DNA from 3 places in the Alteromonas sp. KUL150 genome. Region 1 is predicted to be linked to each of the others. Evidence: predicted binding sites of a transcription regulator. Region 1 holds the regulator's gene; each other region holds the start of a gene.

What was found. The regulator MetJ, encoded in region 1, represses methionine synthesis genes. The targets are predictions, from matches to a motif close to TAGACGTCTAGACGTCTA.
Region 2: a site for MetJ is predicted at 1,392-1,409, ahead of metA (homoserine O-acetyltransferase MetA). Genes of this name have one in related genera too.
Region 3: a site for MetJ is predicted at 3,510-3,527, ahead of msrA (peptide-methionine (S)-S-oxide reductase MsrA). Genes of this name have one in related genera too.

Annotation. Positions count from the first base shown of each region.
Region 1 is NZ_BLIJ01000047.1:46,341-54,546, forward strand. Features, by position in the region: gene GVO62_RS11315 (hypothetical protein) at 1-693, opposite strand, end outside; gene GVO62_RS11320 (SPOR domain-containing protein) at 779-1,357, opposite strand; gene priA (primosomal protein N') at 1,506-3,695, opposite strand; gene rpmE (50S ribosomal protein L31) at 4,126-4,338, shown strand; gene GVO62_RS11335 (hypothetical protein) at 4,436-4,753, opposite strand; gene GVO62_RS11340 (malic enzyme-like NAD(P)-binding protein) at 5,351-6,586, shown strand; gene metJ (met regulon transcriptional regulator MetJ) at 6,755-7,087, opposite strand; gene metF (methylenetetrahydrofolate reductase) at 7,248-8,135, shown strand.
Region 2 is NZ_BLIJ01000050.1:92,399-100,604, reverse strand. Features, by position in the region: gene GVO62_RS12035 (homocysteine S-methyltransferase family protein) at 1-385, opposite strand, end outside; gene metA (homoserine O-acetyltransferase MetA) at 389-1,327, opposite strand; gene GVO62_RS12025 (DUF2802 domain-containing protein) at 1,445-1,879, opposite strand; gene GVO62_RS12020 (chemotaxis protein CheW) at 1,937-2,428, opposite strand; gene GVO62_RS12015 (chemotaxis protein CheW) at 2,446-3,243, opposite strand; gene GVO62_RS12010 (ParA family protein) at 3,251-4,015, opposite strand; gene GVO62_RS12005 (protein-glutamate methylesterase/protein-glutamine glutaminase) at 4,044-5,174, opposite strand; gene GVO62_RS12000 (chemotaxis protein CheA) at 5,203-7,449, opposite strand; gene GVO62_RS11995 (protein phosphatase CheZ) at 7,462-8,206, opposite strand, start outside.
Region 3 is NZ_BLIJ01000021.1:7,401-15,606, reverse strand. Features, by position in the region: gene GVO62_RS04125 (DUF885 domain-containing protein) at 1-940, opposite strand, end outside; gene GVO62_RS04120 (glutathione S-transferase family protein) at 1,176-1,820, opposite strand; gene sodC (superoxide dismutase family protein) at 2,187-2,732, shown strand; gene GVO62_RS04110 (OsmC family protein) at 2,845-3,279, opposite strand; gene msrA (peptide-methionine (S)-S-oxide reductase MsrA) at 3,788-4,399, shown strand; gene GVO62_RS04100 (hypothetical protein) at 4,396-4,551, opposite strand; gene GVO62_RS04095 (MFS transporter) at 4,913-6,157, shown strand; gene GVO62_RS04090 (glycoside hydrolase family 16 protein) at 6,539-8,206, shown strand, end outside.

The sequences.
Region 1 (8,206 bases):
GCCCTCTACATAAACCCACCCTTCATTTGGTAAACGTTTATGCTCATCTTGACTTAAGCATAAGCGACCATCGGAAAAGGTTACGCTCTCTTGTAGCAACAGCGAATGTCGACAGTGTTTAGAACCGCTTCCTTTCTTATAAGCTATTTTTCGCTCTACCTCTTGTTTATGGGACGCTAAATGCAGGGTGTAGGGCAATGCCGTATCAACAAAACTCGAGCTTAAGAAAAATACCAGAAACGGCATACCGAAAACTGTTATTTTGCCGCGGAAATCTTTAGTCACGAATTGCGCGTGTCGCTGATCGATATAGATAGAGAAGTAAAAGAGGGCACTATAAACAACAATGAGCAGTAGAATGGCCCATGTTGAATTGTCTAGCCATGCATTAATCACTAGAAAATCATTAAAAACTGTTATGAACATTGCGCCAATAAGTACCAAAAAGGTAACGTTTGAGATGCGTGTTATCAGGTGTAGTTCAGACCATTTAGGTCGAGTGAAATGCTCATCTTGATGGACGCTATCCGTATCATCCTCAGACGGCAACATTGCTCGCTTTGAAGCGAGCTGTTTCTTCGCTGCCTGGTAGCGCTCTGGAAAGGCCTCCTTATCGATATTTTCTAGAACGTCCTCAAGCTCTTCTATGCTATAAGCCGCGTAGTCGGGTTGCTCATTAGTGGCAATACTCATTTGAACTTCCTTGTAAATGCATTCCTTACATACACCCTATTTCTGCGCTTTATGCTACGTATTACATGTTACCTAATATGAAATGCTATAAATTCCAGTACCAAATTTGGCAAGTCGCTATGTTCACTTTACGCAGACTGTGCTTCGCTTTTTCCGCATCTCTTTTCGACTCGTAAGGGCCTAAAATAACGCGAAACCATTCGCCGTTGCTGCCAGAGCTTTGTTTAATCAACGCTTCTAAACCTTGAAACGCAATTTTAGCTTTCATCTCTTCAGCCTGAGCACGTGTTCTAAACGAGGCGCACTGCATTAAATAACGCTTATCGGATTTTTCCTGCTCTTTTACTTCTACTTCAACTTCATACCCTGGCAGAGTTTTTATGTATTCCCACTCTTCTTCGGGCAATTCAGGCAATGACTCTTCCGTTGGTGCAATGGGGCGCGATACTTGTGTATCTACATCTTCTTCAACGTTATCTTTGATTGACCATAAAAAAACACCGAAGCCAATCACAAGGGCAAACACACCTACAATTCGAATAATGGGGAGCTTTGCGGCTACCGCTCCGTTTACCTGAGCGTTTCCAGCAGGCTTTCGTCCCTTTGCTGAAGACTTCTTTTTTTGGGTAGAGCGTCCACGAGAGACATAATCGCGTTGGGCCATAGTCGGCAATATTCCTACTTGTTATCGTTGTTCGTATTCGTAAGGAAACGTCGTAATTCAAATTTGACTAAGGTTCAAATTTGGCAAAGAAAAGTGTTTATCACACCTTCCACTGAGTAGAAATTTTAACGTATTGCTACTCAACAAGCTAACTGAAATCGGTAGGATCTATATCTATTGACCACCTTACCTTCATTGCCTGTGGCAACGCCTGTAGAAATGGCAGTGCCAAACGTAGCGCGTTATGAAGGGGCGCTCGCTTTTCATGGCTGCATACCAGCATAAACCGAAATCGGCCTTGCCGCTTTTCAATCAAACAGGGAAACGGACCGTTTATTTCAACGGCGTGTTGTTGATTGAATACCTGTTTGCATTCTCTCAAGAAGTGATAGGCCAAACTGCTGTCGCTGGCTTCGGCACGAATAACGAATTGACTTGTAAAGGGTGGAAGCCCTGCCGCTTTTCGCTCCATTAGTGCATGTCTAGCAAAATGCCCGTAGCCATTGTGCACCAAGTCTTGTAACAGCGGATGGTGAGGATTTAGGGTTTGCAGCCACATCTCCCCCGGTTTGCTAGCGCGTCCTGCCCTTCCCGCAAGCTGCGTAACAAGCTGAGCAAGCTTTTCTGGCGCTCTAAAATCAGCACTAAACAAGGCGCCATCGCAGTCTAAAACCGCGACTAATGTTACATGCGGAAAATGATGACCTTTTGATAAAATCTGAGTGCCAACCAGTAGCTGATACTCTTGTCGGTTTATTGCATCAAGGGTTTGGTGAAGCTTGTCTTTTCCCCGCACGGTGTCGCTATCTATGCGCACTTGTTTAACGCCAGGAAATAGGTTTGAAAGGCCTTGCTCAACCTGCTCCGTTCCAGTTCCAGCTGTTACAAGCTCAGGATGGTGACACGCCTCGCAGTTCGACGGCATCGAACGCATACCACCACAATGGTGACATTGTAGCCGGTTTTGTGATTTGTGAACGGTATAAGGGCGCTCACAACGCTTGCACATTACGGTTTCACCACAGTGATGACATAGCAGCGCTGGCGCATAGCCTCTACGGTTTACAAATACTAATACCTGATTACCTGCACTGATATGTTGACGCATAATGGTCAACAGGCCTTGCGAAATACCATAATGAATCGGCTGATCACGAGCATCTAAAACGTGCTGGTGCGTACTTCTCGCGCCGCCAGCACGCTTGGTCAACTGTAAGTGTGCATAGCGACCAGTTAATGCATTGTTTAGCGTTTCAAGTGCCGGAGTGGCGCTACCTAATAGAAGTGGAATGTTGTGCTGCTTGGCGCGCATAGCAGCAAGATCCCGCGCGTGATAACGCAAGCCATCTTGCTGCTTGAATGACTCATCATGCTCTTCGTCTACAATTAACATGCCGGGGTTGTTTAGGGGAGTAAAAATTGCCGAACGTGTACCTATGACAATACCGAGCTCGCCAGCCTTGGCCCGCTGCCAAACGTGCAGCCGTTCTTTATCAGAAAGCTGAGAATGCAAAACACCCACGGCTATACCGAACCGCTTTTCAAAACGAGACACCGTTTGCGGCGTAAGTCCGATTTCTGGCACCAGAATAAGGACCTGCTTACCCGCACGCAACAAAGGCTCGATAGCCTGGAGATACACTTCTGTTTTACCGCTACCGGTAACCCCTTCAAGCAAACTCACCGCGAAGTTGCCTTGCTGACGGTTAAGCGCGGCAATAGCAACTGACTGCTCAGTGTCTGGAATTGGTTTTTCAGACAGTGATAAAGAGGCAAGCCAACTGCCTGACTTCAATTCAGGTGCCACTTCTTCGATACTTGCCAGAGACTTTTCGACGAGCGCTTTGACTGCAGGTGCTCCATACTGCTTGCGCGCCTGCGAGGCTAATAAGGCACCACCAGCCAGAGCCGAAAAACAGCCTTGTTGTTTAGGAGCCCGCGATAACGTGTCTGCAGCCGTTTGCTTACCTTCTTCGGTAAGCATTAGCATATCTTGCGGTGTAGGGGCCGCCGACTCACCTTTGCGCAGTAAAACAGGCAACATGGCGTGTAAAACTTCACCCGGCGCATGATGATAATACTGCCAGAGCCACTGGGCCATTTTCAGCAACGCATCATCTATAACAGAGTTGTCGTCAAGTACCGACTCGATGGCCTTTAGCTTATCGGCATTATCAATTTTACTTTCAGGTTTTTGCAGTGTTTCAACGACCACACCCACTAATTTGCGTGGACCAAAAGGTACAACCACCCTCACGCCCGCACTTAGTGCGCTGCCGTGGGTATATGTGAAAAGTTGGCGCAGTGGCACTGGCACGGCAACTTGGATAAAGGCCATTGCGAACGTTCTACCTTATTTGATGACTTTTACAGCGCACACTGCGCTTACCGAACTCTTAATAATGGGCTACTTATATTAAAATCACTTACACGACTAGGCCTATCTGCTAAGCCTAACATTGCAGAAATTTGCGCTGCTCACAGCACAATTTATTACTCGCCCGTATTGCCTTAGTCTTGTACGACAAATATTTAAACATACTTTACGGTTAAGCATGAAAGGAATGTTTTGGCTTGGCCTTCTTGTGTCGCTTCCTTGTTTAGCAATTAGTCAAAAACCGCTTGATCAAGCCCCTCCCATCCTTTATCATGCGCCGCTCTTTTTGCGATAGGCTGTTCTTTGAACGACTTATCATTTGAATTAAGTAACGTATGGTGTGCGACTTCGGGTTGTATAGCGATACGGCCTTATTATGTGAGGTAACCCAATGAAACAAGATATCCACCCTAAATACGAAGAAATCACAGCAACTTGCTCATGTGGTAACGTAATGAATATTCGTTCTACGCTTGGTAAAGACATCAACCTAGACGTATGTTCTTCATGTCACCCATTCTACACTGGTAAGCAACGTAACGTTGATACTGGTGGTCGTGTTGATCGCTTCAAGAAGCGTTTCGGTGCATTGGGCAAAAAGTAAGCCTGATATCGAGTTTGAAAAAGCGCCTTTATGGCGCTTTTTTATTACTTAAATTATTTCTATTTTGATGGTTTATACCAAGCAGCGTCACTTGAAGTTAATGGAAGCTATCTCGCCGCGACAGATGCTTTTCCCAGTCACCCCTACTGCTACTGTTACAAGCCTCTTCGCTATCAAAATGAATGGCTTGTGCCTCCGATTTAACTGAGTCCAAGGCAATATTCACTTCATTGATGAACCAGGTATCCCATCCGCTACTTAGCGCCTTTTTTCTTGCTTGCTCAGTTGTGAATACCGCCACTACCTGTGGCGTTCTCCAGTGACCAGTATGAGTTAGCCAAACAAAGCCATTTTCACCTTGCTTCGCCGTTTCACAAACATCGGTAAGAACGGCAATTAATTTTCTTTCTGTCATTTGGTAACTCTCCGTGGAGCGTTCACTCATAAAAGTGAGCATTCGCATTAGTTTTTATGTCATGTTACCAGACAAAATAGGCGCCTAAAAAAGACGATGGTTTTCACCATACAATGCTGAAGACGCTTGGATATCGCTGAAACAAACATTCTATTTAGTCGCACTCGGTCAACGCAACGTTAAAACCCACGCTCTCTCAATAGATCAACCGAATGAAGCAGCCGGTCAAAATAAATAATATGAATGCCAATTATAGCGGTATTTTACTGGTCTAATTAGTACGTCTCACCTACATTGGTAAATGAGAATTCTGATCAGATATGTACACAGTAATTAGCTGTGTTAGAGTTGCCAACGGCATACTAATAGTGAGTATTAATTCTGTGAATAATAGCTCAATAGTAGCCTTCTGGCGCTTTAGGTACGACACACATCGTTCAGTACTAACTCTGGCGCTAGCAATTGATTATAAGACGTTTTTAACTGCTTAGTTGTATTGCGCTCACGTTAATTTATCTATACCTACAACAACAATAAAATAGCGACAGACCGAGGGCAAAACACCGATGAACCCTACATTCAAGGATACCATTTTACATGTCAGATTTTAGACAACGCGCACTCGATTATCACGCTAAACCTACCCCTGGAAAAATCCGCGTTGAGCTGTCCAAGCCTGCCGATAGTGTCGATGACCTTGCTCTTGCCTATAGCCCAGGCGTTGCCGAGCCGGTCAGAGAAATCGCTGAAGATGCCGACAACGCTTATAAATATACGGGTAAAGGTAACTTGGTTGCCGTTATCAGTAACGGAACCGCTATTTTAGGGTTGGGGAATTTAGGACCTCTGGCATCGAAACCTGTAATGGAAGGCAAAGCCCTGCTGTTTAAGCGCTTTGCGGGGCTTGATGCTATCGATATTGAAGTAAAGCATCGCACTACAGAAGAGTTTATCAACACTGTTGCCAACATTGCTGATACCTTCGGCGGAATTAACTTAGAAGATATTAAAGCGCCAGAGTGTTTTGAAATTGAGCAAGAGCTTATTAAGCGTTGCAAAATTCCGGTGTTTCATGACGATCAGCACGGCACGGCTATCGTAACTGCAGCAGGTATGCTTAACGCGCTAGAGATTCAGGGTAAAAATATCGAGAGCGCTAAAATTGTATGTATGGGTGCAGGGGCTGCCGCGGTTGCCTGTATGGAGCTGCTTATTAAGTGTGGTGCTCAGCGCGAGCGTATTTACATGCTTGATAGAAAAGGCGTCATCCATACTCGTCGCGAAGATTTAACTGAACACAAAAAGCTCTTTGCGAATAATACCGACAAGCGGACGTTAGAAGATGTTATGGAAGGCGCAGATATCTTTGTTGGCGTATCAGGACCAGATGTTTTGCCACCAGAAACACTGGCGCTAATGGCTGAAAACCCAATTGTATTTGCCTGTTCAAATCCAGACCCTGAGATAAAACCAGAACTGGCTCATGAGGTGCGCAAAGACCTTATCATGGCCACAGGTCGCTCTGACTATCCGAATCAGGTGAATAATGTTTTATGCTTCCCGTTTATTTTCCGGGGCGCGTTGGATGTTCGCGCAACGGCAATTAACGATGAAATGAAAGTGGCGGCCGTAGAAGCTCTTCGCAGTATTACCAAAGAGCCTGTTCCCGAGGAAGTATTAGCGGCCAGTAAAAGCGACAGCCTGACGTTTGGTAAAGAGTATATTATTCCGAAGCCGATGGACCCTCGCCTTTGTGAACGCATTGCAACTGCAGTTTCTAAAGCAGCAATAGCGTCTGGTGTGGCACGTTTGCCCGAGAGCGCAAGCGAATAAAATTCAATCTTTTTGTCGTTGAAAGCTAAGGTTGCTAAGCGCAGGTTTTAGCTTCTCAACACAGGCTGTAAATTGCTGATATAACACGCAGCAAAAAGCGGTGCCTTTAGTGCGAAATCATTTCACAGTAAGGGCGCCGCTTTTTATATTTTAATTAGAAGGTAACGATTAGTCGTCTTCGGTTACGTTGTTCTCGAAACTTGGGTCAATCCCCATCTCTTCCATAATACGTCTAGCTTCTGCCGGGACGCGGTTAAGGTTGTCTTTACGCAGATCATCATCGTTTGGCAAAGGCTGCCCAGTAAACGCATGTAGAAATGCTTCACAAAGCAGCTCGGAATTAGTCGCGTGACGCAAATTGTTTATTTGACGGCGGGTGCGCTCATCAGTCAGAGCTTTGAGTACATTAATTGGGATAGAGACAGTGACTTTTTTTACTTGTTCGCTTTTTTTGCCATGCTCTGCGTAGGGGTGAATATATTTGCCATTCCATTCTGCCATTGTGCTAACTCGGTCTACTCTTTTTATATTATGAACAGAAATTCTAAACAAGTTCACGAAAAGGTCAATTGAGCAGTGTAAACCTCTTGACGTCTAGACATATATTCTTTAATTTAGACGTCTAAACGTCCATAAGAACATATTTTTGAGAGAATAAACCATGGTTTCGTACGCGCAAGGTATCGATGCATTAAACCAGTCCCTGTCGGAACTGCGTGATATAGATGTATCTTTTGAATTTTTTCCGCCTAAAACGGAAGCCATGGAGCAAACCCTTTGGAAATCGGTCGAGCGTTTAGCGCCGCTAAAGCCCAGCTACATGTCGGTAACCTATGGTGCAAACAGTGGCGAACGCGACAGAACTCACGATGTTGTTAAACGCATTCAGCAGCAGACAGGCGTAGCCGCAGTTCCTCATTTAACCTGCGTCGATGCGAGCCGCGATGAGCTTAAACAAATTGCTAAAGACTACTGGGATTCAGGTATTCGCCGTATTGTAGCGCTACGGGGCGATTTGCCGCCGGGAGTAGAAAAAACAGAGATGTATGCCTCTGACTTAGTTGCACTTTTGAAAGACGTTGCCGATTTTGATATTTCGGTTGCTGCTTATCCTGAAAAACACCCCGAAGCGCCTAATGCCCAATTCGATTTACTCAATTTAAAGCGCAAAGCAGAGGCTGGCGCTACGGAAGCCATCACGCAGTTCTTCTTCGATACTAGCGTATTTTTGCGATTCAGAGACAGAGCCGCCGCCGCTGGTGTAGATTTAGATTTAGTACCGGGTATTTTACCCGTAACCAACTACCAAACTTTGGTTAAGTTCGCAGGTTTTACGAACGTACACGTGCCTGGCTGGTTACACAAAATGTTTGATGGCCTTGATGCTGATGACCAAGCTACTCGTAACCTTATTGGTGCAAACATTGCTATGGATCAGGTTAAAGTGCTGGCAAAAGAAGGGGTAAAGCACTTCCACTTTTATACATTGAACCGCAGTGAACTCAGCTATGCTATCTGTCACATGTTGGGTGTGCGTTCAGGTGCGTAAAACCAATCCGCAAAGGTAGTCACTTTGAGTGGACGAAACATGCAGACGAGAAGGCGCAGCTAATGCGCCTT
Region 2 (8,206 bases), on a different contig from region 1:
TTGGTGTTTTTGCCGTGAATTCATCGGCTGCTTTACGCGCTAACTTTGCTGCAGCAAGGTTAATATCACGAGAATGCGCCTGCATGTCGTAATCAGCCATAGCAATGGTTGTCGCGTTAAACGTGTTGGTTTCGATAATGTCTGCGCCAGCGTCAAAGTAATCGCAATGAATCTGGTAAATAATATCAGGCTGGGTAATCACCAGCATATCGTTATTACCTTTTACGTCGCAGTGCCAATCTGCGAACTGGGTTCCGCGATAATCGGCTTCTTCTAGTTTGTGGCGCTGGATCATTGTGCCCATCGCACCATCAAGTATAAGAATACGTTGTTTAGCGGCTTCTGTAAGCGTTGCCTGCGCGCTTGAATTTGTTCTTTGGCTCACGTGCTACCTCTTTGGCTGTGACTTTTCAGCAAGCTGACTTAAATCGTAAGGAGTGGTCTGATAGACATAGTAATTCAGCCAGTTTGTAAACAACAGGCTACCGTGTGAGCGCCACTGTACAATGGGAGACTTGGCTGGATCATCTCCTTCAAAATAATTTTTTGGAATTGCAGGGGTTTGCCCTGCTGATAGATCTCTAAAGTATTCGTCTTTGAGTGTATCAGGATCATACTCTGGATGACCGGTTACGAATACCATCCGTTTATCATCTGAAGCGACAATATACGCACCTACATCATCTGACTCTGCCACTACGTTTAGGCCATCTACACTGTTGTATTGCGATGTTTGAATGTGACCATACCGAGAATGAGGGGCAAAGAATGTTGGATCAAAACCTCTTAATAACTCGTTATTAGGATCATTGACGTGATGTTTAAATACGCCTGAAAACTTTTCGTCTCTTATTTCTCGGGTAATGCCATAAAAGTGATACATAGCAGCGTGAGCAGCCCAACAAAGATATAGCGTTGAGTTAACATGACGCTGTGCCCACTCTAAAATTGTGGTCATAGTGTCCCAATACTTCACTTCTTCATAATCAATTAGAGCAAGAGGCGCTCCTGTTACAATGAGACCATCGTACTTCTTGTTCGCTACGGCAGAGAAGTCGTGATAAAAAGCGTCCATATGCGACTGCGGCGTGTTTTTTGGCGCTTGATTGTCAATACGAATAAGGTCCACATTGATTTGAAGCGGTGTATTTGAGAGCAAACGAAGTAGCTGTACTTCCGTTTCGATCTTATTCGGCATTAAATTAAGAATACCAACCTCAAGAGGACGAATATCCTGATTAGCCGCCCTGTCCATGTCCATGGTAAAAATATTTTCACCTAGTAGTACATTCTGTGCAGGCAATTGCTCAGGAATACGAATTGGCATAGAGGGCTCCAGTGATAAATTACGATATCTGTATTGTGTCTATAACTGGGAATATGTCAACATCTTTACGTCTAGACGTCTAAACGTTTTTCTTTTCAGATTTGTAGAACTGTTTTGTTAATTACCTTGTTTGTGCACCATAACCAGCATTTCCGCCTCTGCTCTTGGTATATCACAGGCTTCAATAATCTCGTCAATGCTTGCCCCTTGCTTCACAAGCTCTGCTGCTCGCTGATAAAGGCGTAAAGAAGGATCTTGTAACCTAAGCTCGCGAAGCTCATTTTCAATGCTTATCTGCTTTTCATCTAGCTCTTTGAGGTGTCGAGTGATAACTATAGTTCTAGCCTGCGCTTCAGACTGCTGATTATTCGCGTTGTTTGCCAACGCTTCTACTCGGGCGAGCGCTTCAATATGCTCAGCTTGGCTAGTTTCTATAGAAGTACGCAGCTTACGAACGTGCGAGTACAACAGCCCAATCGTCACGGCAAGTACAACCACTAACACAATCAAAACTAGTTCTAACAAGGTAGGTGCAGCAAGCTGCCAATCCATGGACGTAACCCTTGGGGAAATGCAGGCAGTACTAAATAATACTGCCCAGTCATTTATTTAGATATTGCTAAGCTCATCCCACTCTTCATCGCTTAGCAATTTATTAAGGTCAACAAGAATGAGTAATTCGCCATCGCGGTTACTAACGCCCTGAATAAACTTGGCGCTTTCCTCTGTGCCCACGTTAGGTGCACTGTCAATCTCTGAAGACTTCAAGTAAACCACCTCGGCCACGCTATCAACCAAAATTCCAACAACTTGCTCGTCAGACTCAATAATTACAATACGTGTGTTGTCTGTTATCTCTGTTGGCGGCAAACCAAATCGTGCACGAGTATCAATCACCGTTACCACGTTACCACGCAGATTGATAATACCTAATACATAATCGGGCGCACCGGGAACCGGAGCTATCTCGGTATAACGCAACACTTCTTGAACTTGCATTACGTTAATACCATATGTTTCATCACCTAGGCGATACGTAACCCATTGAAGGACTTCGTCATTGCTGTCGGTGGCATTACTACTTGTTCTTTCGTCGGTCATGAACCTGGCTCCCAATACTATGGCGTCTGGTCGTTACTGCTTAAGCCTTTGTTAAGCATAGATATTAATTCTTCAACGTCAATTAACGCGCACATTTTTTCTTTAACCATCCCCGCTAACCAGGGACGTTTTCCTGTGGACTCGCGCCATTTAACATCATCTGTAGTCAAATTGACCGTATTAACAAGCTTTTCACTTGCCAACCCCCACAAACTTTCTCCTAACATAATAAGATATCGGTAGTTGAGCGATTGTGCGAGGTTTTCATCATATTTTTCTGGCATTACCCACTTTGCTGAATCCACAACATTGAGTTTAGACTCTCTGTGCAGCATTACACCCATAAACCAATCAGGTTTTCCGAAAAGTGGCCCAATTTTCTCAATTTGATGAATTCCGCCTAGGGTAGTTAACGGTACCGCTAGCGTTAAACCTGCCACTTCAAAGAATAGCGCTTGAAAACGAAAACCGAGAGTATCCTTTAGTGGTACTTTCGATTTAATTTCAGTGTCTAAAAGCCTATTTTCCTGACTCTCGGTTTGAGCTACTGGGTTTCGCTTATTATCCTCAACAGAGTTAAGCGTCGACGTCTCTATAATCGACGTTACCTTTTCTGCGATCGCCTCTTCTTTGTGCTGGGTAGAATCTTGCTCTTCAACGCCTAATAGGGTTGTTTCCGCTATTTGTTGAGACGCTTGCTCAAGCAACTTAGCCGTGCGCGCAGTAACATCTTCCGGTGTTTCAGGCTCTTTGAGAAGGCTATCTAAGTAGGCCTCCATCACTTCTTCACGGGCAAAGGGTGATTGCTTGCTCATTATTTTATTACTTCTCCAACACGGCTAATAGCTTCGCATAAGCAGACACACCACGAGTTTTAGGATAAGCAGATGAAATAGGCAACTGCACTAAACTGGCATCTCTAAAGTGAGTATCTACGGGGATTACCCCTTCCCACACGCGCTCACCATAATCGCTTAATAACTTTTTACGTGATGCTAGCGCAGCGTTCGTTCGCTTATCAAACATAGTTGGAATTATCACTGTATCGAAGGTTTTATTTAACGAACGCCCCATAATTTCCATGGTCCGAATCATTCTGTCTAACCCCTTTAGTGCCAAATATTCTGTTTGCGTGGGTACAATTACTTTGTCGCATGCTGCTAGTGCATTGACCATAAGTACCCCTAAAACTGGTGGGCAATCAATAATCGCCACATCAAATTCATCAGCAATTTTAGCCAGGGCCTTTTTAAGGACTAACCCCATTCCTTGCTCACTCCCCATCGTCCTATCAAGGGTGGCTAACGCCATTGTGGCAGGCAGCACATACAGATTGTCTAACTTCGTTGGACTTAAGCAATCCATAACGTTATCGGCAGAAAGTGAACTAGACTGAATAAAAATATCGTAGACTGAATGACTCGTTGCTTCAGCGTCAATACCGAAATAATAACTCAGAGATGCATGAGGGTCGGTATCTATCATAAGTACACGCTTTCCCTGCTCTGCAAGCAAACCACCAAGGCTCACCGTAGTGGTTGTTTTCCCCACTCCGCCTTTTTGATTTGCTACAGTCCACACTTTCATGATGTTTATTCCGTTAGAGTCCAACGCGCTAGCGCATCTCGGTTTGAACGCAACTACCTATATCGTCAATATTAATGTTCTTGCTCGATATATTAGCAACCGCTACAGCTTGCGGCATGCCATATACAACACAAGAATCTTGATCTTGGGCCCAAATGGTTGCGCCTTTGTCTTTCAACAATCGACAGCCTTCCCGACCGTCTGCACCCATTCCCGTCAAGATAATGCCTAAAACATCACCACCAAAAGCTTTAGCCAATGAACCAAACGTAAGGTCTACGCTAGGTTTATAATTGACCTTTTCCGACGCGCTTGCATCGGTTATTACTATGCTTTTGCTCAGACCAATATTTTCTATCAGCATTTGCCTGCCACCCGGAGCCAGATAGGCGTGGCCCGGTTTTAATACGTCGCCATGCTCAGCCTCTTTCACGCTTATGTTGCAGTTTGAATTTAACCGTTGCGCAAACGCGGTGGTAAACGTACCAGGCATATGCTGGACAAGCAAAATAGGGTACGGAAAGTCTGCAGGTAAAGGCGCAAGCACTTTTTGAAGAGCAACAGGCCCGCCAGTAGATGCACCAATCGCTAAACATTTATAGCGTTTCCCCGTTGCCCTGACCGACGATACAGTGGGTTGCTTTGTTGCATCCTTATGCCCGGACAATAATCCAGAGGTTTTAAAGAAAGCCTGTTTGGGCGCATTATCTGGGAGCTGTCTTGTTTCCGTTGCCCTAAATAACGGACGCCTAAGACCAACGCCCCTGCGCGCTATCAACCTAACTTTGGTGCACAATAAATGAGATGCTTCTTTTCTATCTTGCGCAATATCTTCAAATTTCTTTGGCAAGAAATCGAGCGCGCCTGCTTCAAGGGCATCAAGCGTGGCTTGGGCGCCGTGATAGGTTAAGGATGAAAACATAAGGATCGGCGTAGGCTTTTTATCCATGATAGCCTTCACCGCAGAAATACCGTCCATTACCGGCATCTCCACATCCATTGTTATTACATCTGGTTTAAGCGCTTCTGCTTTTTCTAGTGCATCACGACCATTTCGCGCTTCCCCGACTACTTCAAGTTCTTTATCGCTGTCGAGTATTTCTCTTACCCGACGACGATAAAATGTCGAGTCGTCCACCACAAGGACTTTAAAGACCATGGATTACTATTCCTATTAATTCATCGCCTTACTTAATGGGTTTACGCGCATACCGTTTTAGAAGGCTCGGAACATCTAAAATAAGTGCAATTCCACCGTCTGAAGTTATGGTTGCTCCAGCCATGCCAGGTGTCCCCTGTAGCAAGGCATCAAGCGGCTTTATAACCACCTCTTCTTGACCTATTAGCGCGTCTACTACGAATCCAACTTGCTGTGTACCTATTTGTACAACAACCACGTGACCTTTATCTCTTTCAATATTTTTAGGGCCACGAATCAGCCATTCGCCGAGGAAGAACAACGGAATTGCTTTTGAACGAACTATCATTGTTAGCTGGCCATCGACCGTGTTGGTCTTCTTGATGTCCATGTTTATTATTTCGTTCACCGCGCCTAATGGTAACGCAAAGGTCTGTTTTCCTACAACAATCATTAGAGTAGGAAGGATAGCTAACGTTAAAGGGACTTTGATATCAAGTCGGGTACCTTTACCTAGCTGTGAATCGATATTGACCGTACCGTTGAGCTGGTTAATTTTAGTTTTAACCACGTCCATGCCCACACCTCGACCAGAAATATCGCTAATTTCTGTCTTGGTAGAAAAGCCCGGAGCAAAAATCAAGTTGAACGCTTCAACATCAGACATACGCGCTGCCGCATCAGCATCTAACACGCCACGACTAATGGCTATCTCCTTGAGCTTCTCAGGGTCCATGCCCTTGCCGTCGTCTTCAATGGTAAGAAGGATATGATCACCTTCTTGAGACGCTGACAGTTGGACGGTTCCCATTCTTGGCTTGCCCGCTGCCGCGCGATCATCAGGCATTTCAATGCCATGATCTACCGAGTTTCTAACCAAATGCACTAATGGATCGGCCAGTGCTTCAACCAGGTTTTTGTCTAAATCTGTTTCTTCACCAACAAGCTCAAGCGTAATTTCTTTCTTTAAGCTTCTTGCGAGATCTCGAACAACGCGAGGGAAGCGACCAAATACCTTTTTAATTGGCTGCATCCGCGTTTTCATTACCGCACCCTGTAGGTCGCCAGTAACTACATCAAGATTAGCAATCGCTTTAGACATGCTTTCATCGTTGCTATTAATACCAAGGCTAAGCAAACGATTTCGCACCAGAACAAGCTCACCCACCATGTTCATTATCTGATCAAGGCGTTTAGTATCAACCCGCACGGTTGTTTCGGCTTGAGGTGCAGAGGCAGCCGCTTTCTTATCATCCTTTTTAGGTGGAGCACTTGCTGCTTTTGCTGGCGCGCTGGGGGTAGATGGCGCTGGAGCACTTGGTGCAGGAGTTGGTTTTGGCGCTGCCTCTTTGGCTTTTTGAACAGCTTCAGTCGCTGCCTTGTCGACAGGTGGCTCTACCTGCTTAGGCGCTTCACCTAACTTGGTTGGTCCTTGACCTGAACCATGTAATTGGTCAAGAAGGGCTTCAAATTCGTCATCGGTAATTTCTTCGTCACCGCCTGTGCTTGAAGATGCTGGCGCTGCAGGCGCTTTAGTCTCTACAGCTGGCGCTTCGTTGGCGCTGAATTGACCTTTGCCATGTAAATCGTCTAACAGCGCTTCAAATTCTTCGTCGGTAATATCGTCGCTATCACTTATCGCAGAGGCAGTTGAAGCGGTGGGCTTTGACTCGGATGCAGAAGGCGCTTCAATCGAACCTGATGATGAGCGACCCGGTGCCGAAGAACCGTGAAGTTCATCGAGCAGCGCTTCGAACTCATCTTCAGTGATTTCGTCAATACCGCCACCGTTATCGCTTTTACTCTCTGCCTCTGCTGTAGGTTCTTCTATTACTAGCTCTGGCTCATCCGCAGCGGTTTCTTGTACAGGGGCGCTTAAAGAGTCGAATATGTTTTCGTCTGGCGTTTCAGGACGACTCAATTTATGCAGTGTATCAACTAACTGCGCGTCTGCAGGTTGCAGTGGCTCCTGAGCCTTCACTCGTTCAAACATTTCTACAACCACATCGGTGGCCTGCAGAATAATATCCATGAGTTCAGGGGTTAAAGTTCTTTGCCCGTTTCGCATCACATCGAATACGTTCTCTGCACCGTGGCAAATTTCGACGAGTTCTGTGAGAGAAAGGAAACCAGCGCCTCCTTTTACTGTATGGTACCCTCGGAATATTGCGTTCAGTAAATCCGCGTCTTCCGGGTTGTTTTCAAGATCAACGAGCTGTTCTTGTAATTGTTCAAGAATCTCTCCAGCTTCAACCAGAAAGTCCTGTAATATATCCTCGTCAACATCAAACGACATGCGCCCGCTCCCCTAAAAACCTAAGCTAGACAAAAGATCATCTACGTCATCTTGGCCTGAAACGACATCATCTCGTTTTTCGGCGTCAATAATTGGGCCTTCTGCCTCTACACCATCTATCTTATCGGCCTTAACACGAGATGGTTTAGTATGTTCTTCTCCATCGCGCTCGCCAAACATGGTAAGCATGTTGACTAAGCTGTCCTCCACCTCTTTTACAAGGTCAATAACGCGACGAATAACTTGCCCCGTCAAGTCCTGATAACCTTGGGCCATCAGCACTTCAGTAAGCAGTTGTGTTAGTTTAGCTGACTGAAGCGAACCTTCTTCTAATAATTCGTCTAAGTCTGCACACAACGCTTTGAATTCACCAAGCTCAATTTGGCGATTCATTAACTTTTTCCATTCTGGCATTACCTTATCGATGCGCATTGAAAGCATTTCTGCTATTGGCATGCTCGCTTCAACGGCATCCATAGTAGTATTAGCAGCTTTTTCAGTTTCTTCAATAACGTAAGTCAGGCGGGACTGAGCATCCGGAATATCGTCGGTTGCTAAGTTTTTAATGCGATCATCAATCTGAAAGTTATTTAACGCGTCATGAAGTTGACGCGTTAATTTTCCTACTTCAGCAAACAACTCAACGTTTTCTTTCATTGATGCTGCTTCAAGTAGGGCATTGGCTGAAGCGTTATCACCTTCTTCAAGATAAGTAACGAGTTGCTTGGCTTCTTCCAACGAAATTGGAACGTTTATA
Region 3 (8,206 bases), on a different contig from region 1:
GTTCATCAGGCGTCATTGGCAGTGTCGTTGAACCTTCCACCATAAGCTGGTAAAGCTTAGCGCCACCTTTCATATCGCTAAGGCCAATGCTTTCACGGGCTACGGGAAGATACTCGTCGCGAAGAAAGTCACGCATACGCGTTGTTGCATCGTAAATCTCTTGCGTCGCTTTCTCATAATCAGCGGTTAAACGGGCTTTTTCTTCATCGGAAAAGCTCTCTGGGAACATAGTGACTGGCCCCCAATATTGTGACTCTTTAATTGGGATAGCTAACTGAGTATCAAACTGCTTAATTACGCGGTCAATAGTAAGCTTGGTTTCAAGCACGCCACTTTCCATGCCTTCTCGAAACTTATCGATAGCGCGGTCAGAAATCGCAATATAATCCTCATGGCGAGATAGGTTATTTTCGTAATCCTCTACCGTTTTAAATGGCGCTGCGCCCTTTCCGCTAGCAAAGGTTGGATAGAAGGTGTGAAACCCGCTGAAATGGTTAACAGGGCGAACTTCCGTTAGCGCTTCAATCTCGTCTGTCGACATTTTCAGCGAGCGCTCTTGGTTGTATTTAAATACATCGTAGGCAAGCTTGTCTGTATCGCTTAATTGGCTACGGTCAATTTGTTTAAGCTCTGACAAGTTTAGCAGTGTGGCCGTTTTGCCAGCTAGTGCATGGGAGTCTGTTAAGAAATCGCCCATTCTATCTGCATAGCGCATATCGCCACGGAAAATAGCCATAATGGGGTTTAGTTCTATATTCCGCTGGTCGGCAGCCGCAAAGAGTGCAAAAAGCTTATCGTGCTCAGATGCATCCTTCGTCGCCGACACACTTGCTTTGTCGATTGGCTGTTCTGCATGGTTATGGGCGAATGCCGAGGCAGCGCTAAGGCCTAGTGTCATAGTTACTGCGCTACTGACCACTAGTGTTTTAAATACTTTCATTTTTGTTCCTTGTTGTAATCGCCATTATCTCGCGAGTGTCTCGCCGCCGCGTTAAGTTAAAGGCGCTGTCATTTTTAATTCGTTGTAATTTTAAGTGCTACACAGCTTAGCGGGTACGCTAAACCACCAGACGTTATTTAAACCACGCTTGCTGCATTTCTATAAATAGCCTCAACGTTAACTGCTTTTAAGAGAAGCTTTATAAGTCTCATCTTGAGATTATTGATATGCGTTATTAGTTTTCGGCTATCTGAGCCATTTCTTTTCGCCATGCTCTTTCATACGCTTCACGACTTAATACGCGCTGCGCGTAAACTGAAATATTCTCTAGTTTTCCATCTAATGTTAAGTCTAATTTACTCCCCTTCGCCCACGCTAAAATATGACCTGCTATAACGTCGGCCATGGTAAACATGCTTCCGCACACAAATTCTTTGCCACCAAGCATAGAAGAAAATACAGGCAACACGCGCTTAAACTCCCACACCGCTACATCTCGCATTTGCTCTAGCCTTTGCTCTTTAGGCAACGCAAAGGTGTGCTTCGCTAAGTTCCAAATAGGCTGTTCTAATTCGCTGGTAAGAAATAGCATCATCTCTTCATACTTGGCTCTATCGAAACTGCCGGCCTCAGGGATAAATTCATGCATGCCGTGTCTTTCAGCCAAAAAAGTGACAATAGCTGCTGATTCACTCAAGGTACCTTCAGGTGTTGTAAGTACTGGGATTTTGGCGGCGGGGCTAATTGCCTTATATTCATCAGACAGATGCTCTCCTGCCTTTAAATCAATAACCTTGTAGTCGTAAGGTAAACCAATTTCTTCCAACGCCCATGCTATTCGTACCGAGCGCGTTTTCGGGTAGCCGTAAAGCGTATACATATCCCGCCCTTATCAAATTAATGTGTAATCACTTTAAGTCTAATACGCTAAGAGTGCTAGCGACATATTGTAACTGAGTTTTAACGGTGTAATTAAAGGTTTACCTAGCCACGTAACTTCAATTTTACGCAGTACATTACGTAAGATTTTCACAGAAAATTCACTTCTGATTTTGTAAGTTATCAATTTAACTCTTTAATACAATTAACTTTTCTTTCTACACATCAATAACCACGCGGGCTACCTTCATTTTCCTAATCCTATTCGTCAATCAAATTCAATGTGGTTTGCTTTGTGCTGTTCTAACTGTGCAGTGCCTATGTAATTGCAAGGCAATATTTCAACATCTTAGTGAAGGAGAACACTATGAAAAAACGTTTACTCTCAACCCTAGCAGGGTCTATATCATTAATAGTAAGTGCGGGCAGTTTTGCGGCGCATCACCAAGAAGATGGAAAAGATGTGGTGATGAATGATTTAAAAACGGGCAAAAGTATTGGTACCGTAATGGTAAGCAGCTACGACGACGATGGCGTCGTGTTCACGCCAAAGCTTTCAGGCTTAACACCGGGTGTTCATGGCTTTCATGTTCACCAAAATGGTGACTGCTCACCTGCGATGAAAGATGGGAAAAAAGTACTCGGTGGCGCGGCTGGTGGACATTTCGACCCAGAAGATACCGGTAAGCACCGTGAACCATGGTCTGAAAAAGGTCACGAGGGCGATCTTCCCGTACTTTATGTCGATGAAAATGGGAACGCCACAAAGCCAGTGTTTGCTCCCGAGCTTGAGTTAGAGGATATTGAAGGCCGTGCACTAATGATCCACGCAGGCGGCGACAATTATTCTGATTCTCCTAAAAAGCTGGGCGGCGGTGGTGAGCGCGTTGCTTGTGGTGTAATTGGGAAATAAACCCTGGAGCGTATATTGAGAATTCAAATGAAATCGATGAATTCCAAAATCAAGAAAAGCGGCCAATGCCGCTTTTCTCTCATCTGTTTGAAAAAAGTTTTTTACTGTTTTCTCAGCTTTTGTTCAGTTTGTATTCCAACGTAATATTAGCGTTTAGAAGTTGAGATACGGGGCAGTTCTCTTTCGCGTCCTTTGCAATTTTTTCGAATTCATCTTCGGTAATCCCTTCAACATTGGCATCCAGGCTTAGCGCTGACTGAGTAATTTCAAAACCGTCGTCACTCTTCTCTAAAGTGATTTTAGCCGTCGTATTTAACTCGCCATCGTCATAGCCAGCGTCTGATAGTGCAAATGAAAGCGCCATTGTGAAGCAACTTGCGTGAGCAGCACCAATTAGCTCTTCGGGGTTAGTCCCTTTTCCGTCTTCGAATCGTGTATTAAAACCATAGGGCTGATTAGATAAGGCACCTGTTTCGGTAGAAATACTTCCCTTCCCTTTTTTGCCAAGTGGTTTGTACGCTGCACTACCTGATTTTACTATCGACATATCATTCATCCTTACATTTTTGACTGAACTTACTTCACGCTAAACGTTTTAACTGCTTCGAACATATTCAAACTCTAACTGAACTGCTTTAAACAGAGCATTTAGCAATAAGCGGGTTAAAACCAACCTGCGGTCAAACAAGTCGGCTTCTAGATAACATCAATAATGCAAACGCTTTGCCGACATCGCAATTTAGCGCTCCCCCCCTGTTGTGCGTGGCCTTAAGAAAGAACAGGTCTACACGTAAAGTAAGCTAATGCCTAAAAACATAGTGAGACTACAGACTAAAATGAAAATTTTACGTGCTGCATTGCTTCATTTTTTGAAAGGAGAAAGCTAAAAAGGTGGGGAACCAGCAGAAGACGAATAGTGCGATGAAATATTTCGCTCACTTAAACGTTCTCTATTGGTGTGGCGTATATGATTAGGAAGTAGCTCTATAGTTTTGCACCATGGCGACATGTCCAATTATTAGCGCAGACCTCGTCATCACAACAGAAGGTAAAAAATGAAATCAACTTTCTTTACATTACTTGTAAGCGCTGTGCTTAGTACCGCTATTTTGTTACCAGCATCTTATGCAGACGAAGCCGTTTTAGCGGGTGGCTGCTTTTGGTGTATGGAAGCGGATTTTGAAAAGCTAGAGGGGGTAACCGATGTAGTCTCTGGCTTCACCGGTGGAAGTGCGCCAAATCCAACCTACAACGGCAATCACAAAGGGCACTATGAAGCGGTCAAAATAACCTATGATGGATCAAAACTTTCATACCGAGATATTCTTGATCATTTTTGGGTAAACATAGATCCCTTCGACAGCCGAGGCCAGTTTTGTGATAAAGGCCCAAGCTACTTAAGCGCCATATTTGTTGCTAACGACAAAGAGCGGGCAATTGCAGAAAAAACAAAGGCGGCAGTAAAAGCCCAATTTCCGAATAAAGAGGTTGTTACGCCTATTCTAGACGCCTCTACCTTTTATCCGATAAAGGGCGATGAAATTGGCCATCAAGATTTCTACAAAAAAAGTCCTGTTCGCTACCAATTCTATCGATGGAACTGTGGCCGCGACCAGCGTTTAAAAGAAATTTGGGGTGATAAGGCACTGGGGAAGAAAGGAACTTAAACCAGCAGCGCGAAAGCTAGATCGAATGATAAAACCTCGCCTGAACTGCTATCACGCCCAATAGAAATGGCAACGAGAAAATAACCACCTAGCAAAGGCAGCCAATCTGTTACTCCCAGCCCAAGTCCGCTTCGCATCGACGTTGTGCTCATGTGTTAGCCTCTTTGTGAGGCAAAACATACTGCTTGTTTTGCGTATTGTATGTGAAGTGGAAAGTCGACACTGAAAGCTGCGCTTAAGTCTGCAAGCGTTTTACGGTAAGTATTAATCATTATTTGAGTTATATTTTTGTGAAGTATTGATTTTTTGCTTAAAAGTCAAGGTTTTATATTGCAAATACCATTATGACTATCTTAAAAAAAACACACCAGTCCATTTCCATTAACATAAATAAAACAATTAACCCGTTGAATTAAATAATAAATCTTATCAACTACCGTTACCTTGATAGCTTGAGGATGATACGATCATCTCTAGTCGACGGATAGGTGCAGAAGGAACAAAAGGTAATTTATGGGAAATCAAACTGACAAGATGGCCTCTAACACAGCGGATACCAACCACTCTCTTAACGCAGACGAGTATTCGCTGGCCACCATTACATTTTGGCTGGCTTTCGGTACCTTTGTGATTGGTTGTAGCGAGTTTGCTGCAATGGGTTTATTACCTTACTTCGCTGAAGATTTTGGCATTACCGAACATATTGCAGGCTACGCAATTAGTGCCTATGCCATTGGCGTGGTTGTGGGGGCGCCGCTCATCACTATTTTCTTTTCTCGGCTTGCCCGCCGCACCATGCTTATTTCAATGATGGTGTTTTATGCCGTTGGAAACCTATTTACAGCGCTGGCATGGTCAGAATGGACAATGAATATCGCTCGTTTTATTGCCGGCCTTCCTCATGGCGCATATTTCGGTATCGCCATGCTATTTGCTGCAGACATTGCCGGCAAAAATAAACGGGCGCAAGCCGTCAGTAACGTCATTCTAGGCTTGGCTATCGCCAATATTATTGGTGTGCCGTCAATCAGTGGCATAGGGCAAGTATTTGGTTGGAGAACAGGGTTCTTCATGATTTCGGCTTTCGCATTGATAACTGCGCTAATGGTATGGAAAACCGCACCATACCGTGGTCCTAACCCAGATGCAAAACCGCTCACTGAGCTTAAGGCGCTAAAAAATAAAGATGTTTTGCTAGTCCTACTAATGGGCGCTATTGGCTTTGGTGGTATGTTTTCGGTGTACTCCTACTTCAGTGCCTCGTACCTGAGCACCACCACAACCCCAGAATGGGGAATATCTGCAACCTTATTAATTTACGGTATTGGCGTAACGCTGGGTAACATTATTGCCGGGCGGTATTCTGAAGGGCGACTGCTCACTTCAGCCATAATGTTTCAACTACTGCTTGGCTTATCAGCAGCTGCGTACGCAGCATCTATGGGCAACCCTTACCTCATGGCAACATCGTTATTTTTCATCGGTATTGGCGGTGGCATGGTCGTACCGCTACAAACCAGGCTAATGGACGTTGCAGGCGACGCACAAACACTGGCTGGAGCGATGAATCACGCGGCTTTCAACACGGCAAATGCGTTGGGACCTTGGCTTGCTGGTATGGCATTATCCGCAGGCTATGGCTATGCTTCAACCGGCTGGGTAGGTCTTGCCCTAGCCTTGTGTGGCGTGCTCGTTTGGCTGACAATAGTAATGTCGGCGCGCAAACCTAAAGTACAGAAAGAAGCAATATCCGGTTAAACAGCTGATTAGTGCTGGCAGATTCGTTTGCCAGCACGCCTTAATCAGATTATTCAGTGTATGTCGCTGTCATTCGTGTGATGACCATTAAATTCATTTTCTTTTTCCCGCCTAAAGCATTCAAAAGATCTATATTTCTAATTAACAGAACTTTCTCTTACTTAGCTTCAAAGAGCAGAGGCGAACACATCGACAGCTAACATTTTATCCTTCCCAAAGTTAAAATTAACATTAAATTAACGATAATTTTTCTTTTAATTTGGCTTTTTTTGACTATAACTTAACCTTGGGTGCTCATATAACGCTTAGAAAAATCAAATACAAAGCGATAAACGTGCACAAGAGTATCCACTACCAGTCCTGTCAACAAGAGAAAAACACATGAGCAGACCAACTCTCAACTTGTTAAGTCTAGCGTCAATTGTAAGCGCTTCCATGCTTTTAGGTGGCTGTCAAAATGATGATGAAGCTATAGGCGGCCAGCTTGAAAATCCACCTCCTCCTACCTCAGCAAATTTCGAGCTTGTTTGGGCTGATGAATTCGACGGCTCCGCTGTAGATACGAGCAAATGGGAAATACAAGTCGGAGACGGCACGTCAATTGGATTACCGCCAGGATGGGGTAACAATGAATTGCAATACTACACTGCCGACAATATCACTGTAGAAGACGGAACGTTAATCATTGAAGCACGTGTTGGTGACTCTCCAGATCCTAATTTTGCTTACACTTCCGGTCGCATGCGAACGCAGAGCTTGTTCGATTTTACGTATGGTCGAATAGAGGCGAGTATTAAAGTTCCCGAGGGTGTTGGACTTTGGGCCGCTTTTTGGACCCTCGGCAGCGATCCTTCGCCATTTGGCGAGTGGGCGGCGCGTGGTGAGATAGACGTAATGGAAAGCTTCGGTCAGGCTACGCCATTTGTCGCAGGGACAGCACACTTCGGTCAGCGTTTTCCACTGAATGTTAGCGAGTCTAAAACCTACGATATCGACCCTACTGATGGTTTTCACCAATACGCGGTGGAATGGGACTCACAGCGCATTCGTTGGTTTGTAGACGGTGATCATTATTTTACAATCAGTAGAGATACCTACTGGAATTACTATTTCAAAAATCAAATGGAAGGATTTCTCTCTGGTGAGGACGATGCACCTTTCAATGAAGACCAACACCTTATTGTTAATTTGGCCGTTGGAGGCAATCCTGCAGGTGTACCCAACCCCAATGATGCAGACGTATTTCCCGGGCAACTTTTGGTTGACTATATCCGCGTTTATCAATGCCCTCTGCCACCTGTAGGCGATGGTCTTGGGTGCGAAAATAGTATTGATGAGGTAGACCCATTTGTTATCACTCAAGGAGGCGACGGTACGCCGCCCCCACAAGATGTCGTCGTAAACACGTTCCCTCTGTATGACGATGCTCCGGGCGTATTATTTAGCGGCACTAACAGCGAAAGACCTTTGGGCATTGGTGTTTTCAACAATGACGGTGCGCTAACGGTTGCTGAAGTAGAGTCAAGTGACACGACGAGAGGTACGGTCATCGAAGTCACTACCAGTGGCGGTGGAAATATCCAAATAAACGATCCAGAAGGCAATACCTTTGAATTATTTGGAATGGGCAGAGCCGACAACAACGAGTTTTATGGCGGCGAATTAAAGTTTGACGTGTACATCGACAGTGCCGACACACAAGCGACCGCGCTGCAAGTAGGCGTTGACAGCGGCTTTCCAAATATTGGATTTATTCAAGTTCCACTTGCTAACCTTCCTACTGATGAATGGACATCAGTATCTCTAGCACTAAGTGACGTTATTCAAAGCAACATTGGTGCGTTTGGCGGTGGTCCAATGGATGTCGAGGAAGTCGTAAACCTCATTGTACTTGAACCAGTAGGTGGCGCTGCGAAAATGCGGTTCGACAACATACGGCTCGTGTGCGGAACTCCACAATCTGAGCCGTGCGGTATTGTTCGAATTACTACCGTGCCGCAAAACGTATTCATTGATGAGGTAGACCCCTTCTGGACGTTTGGCATAGGC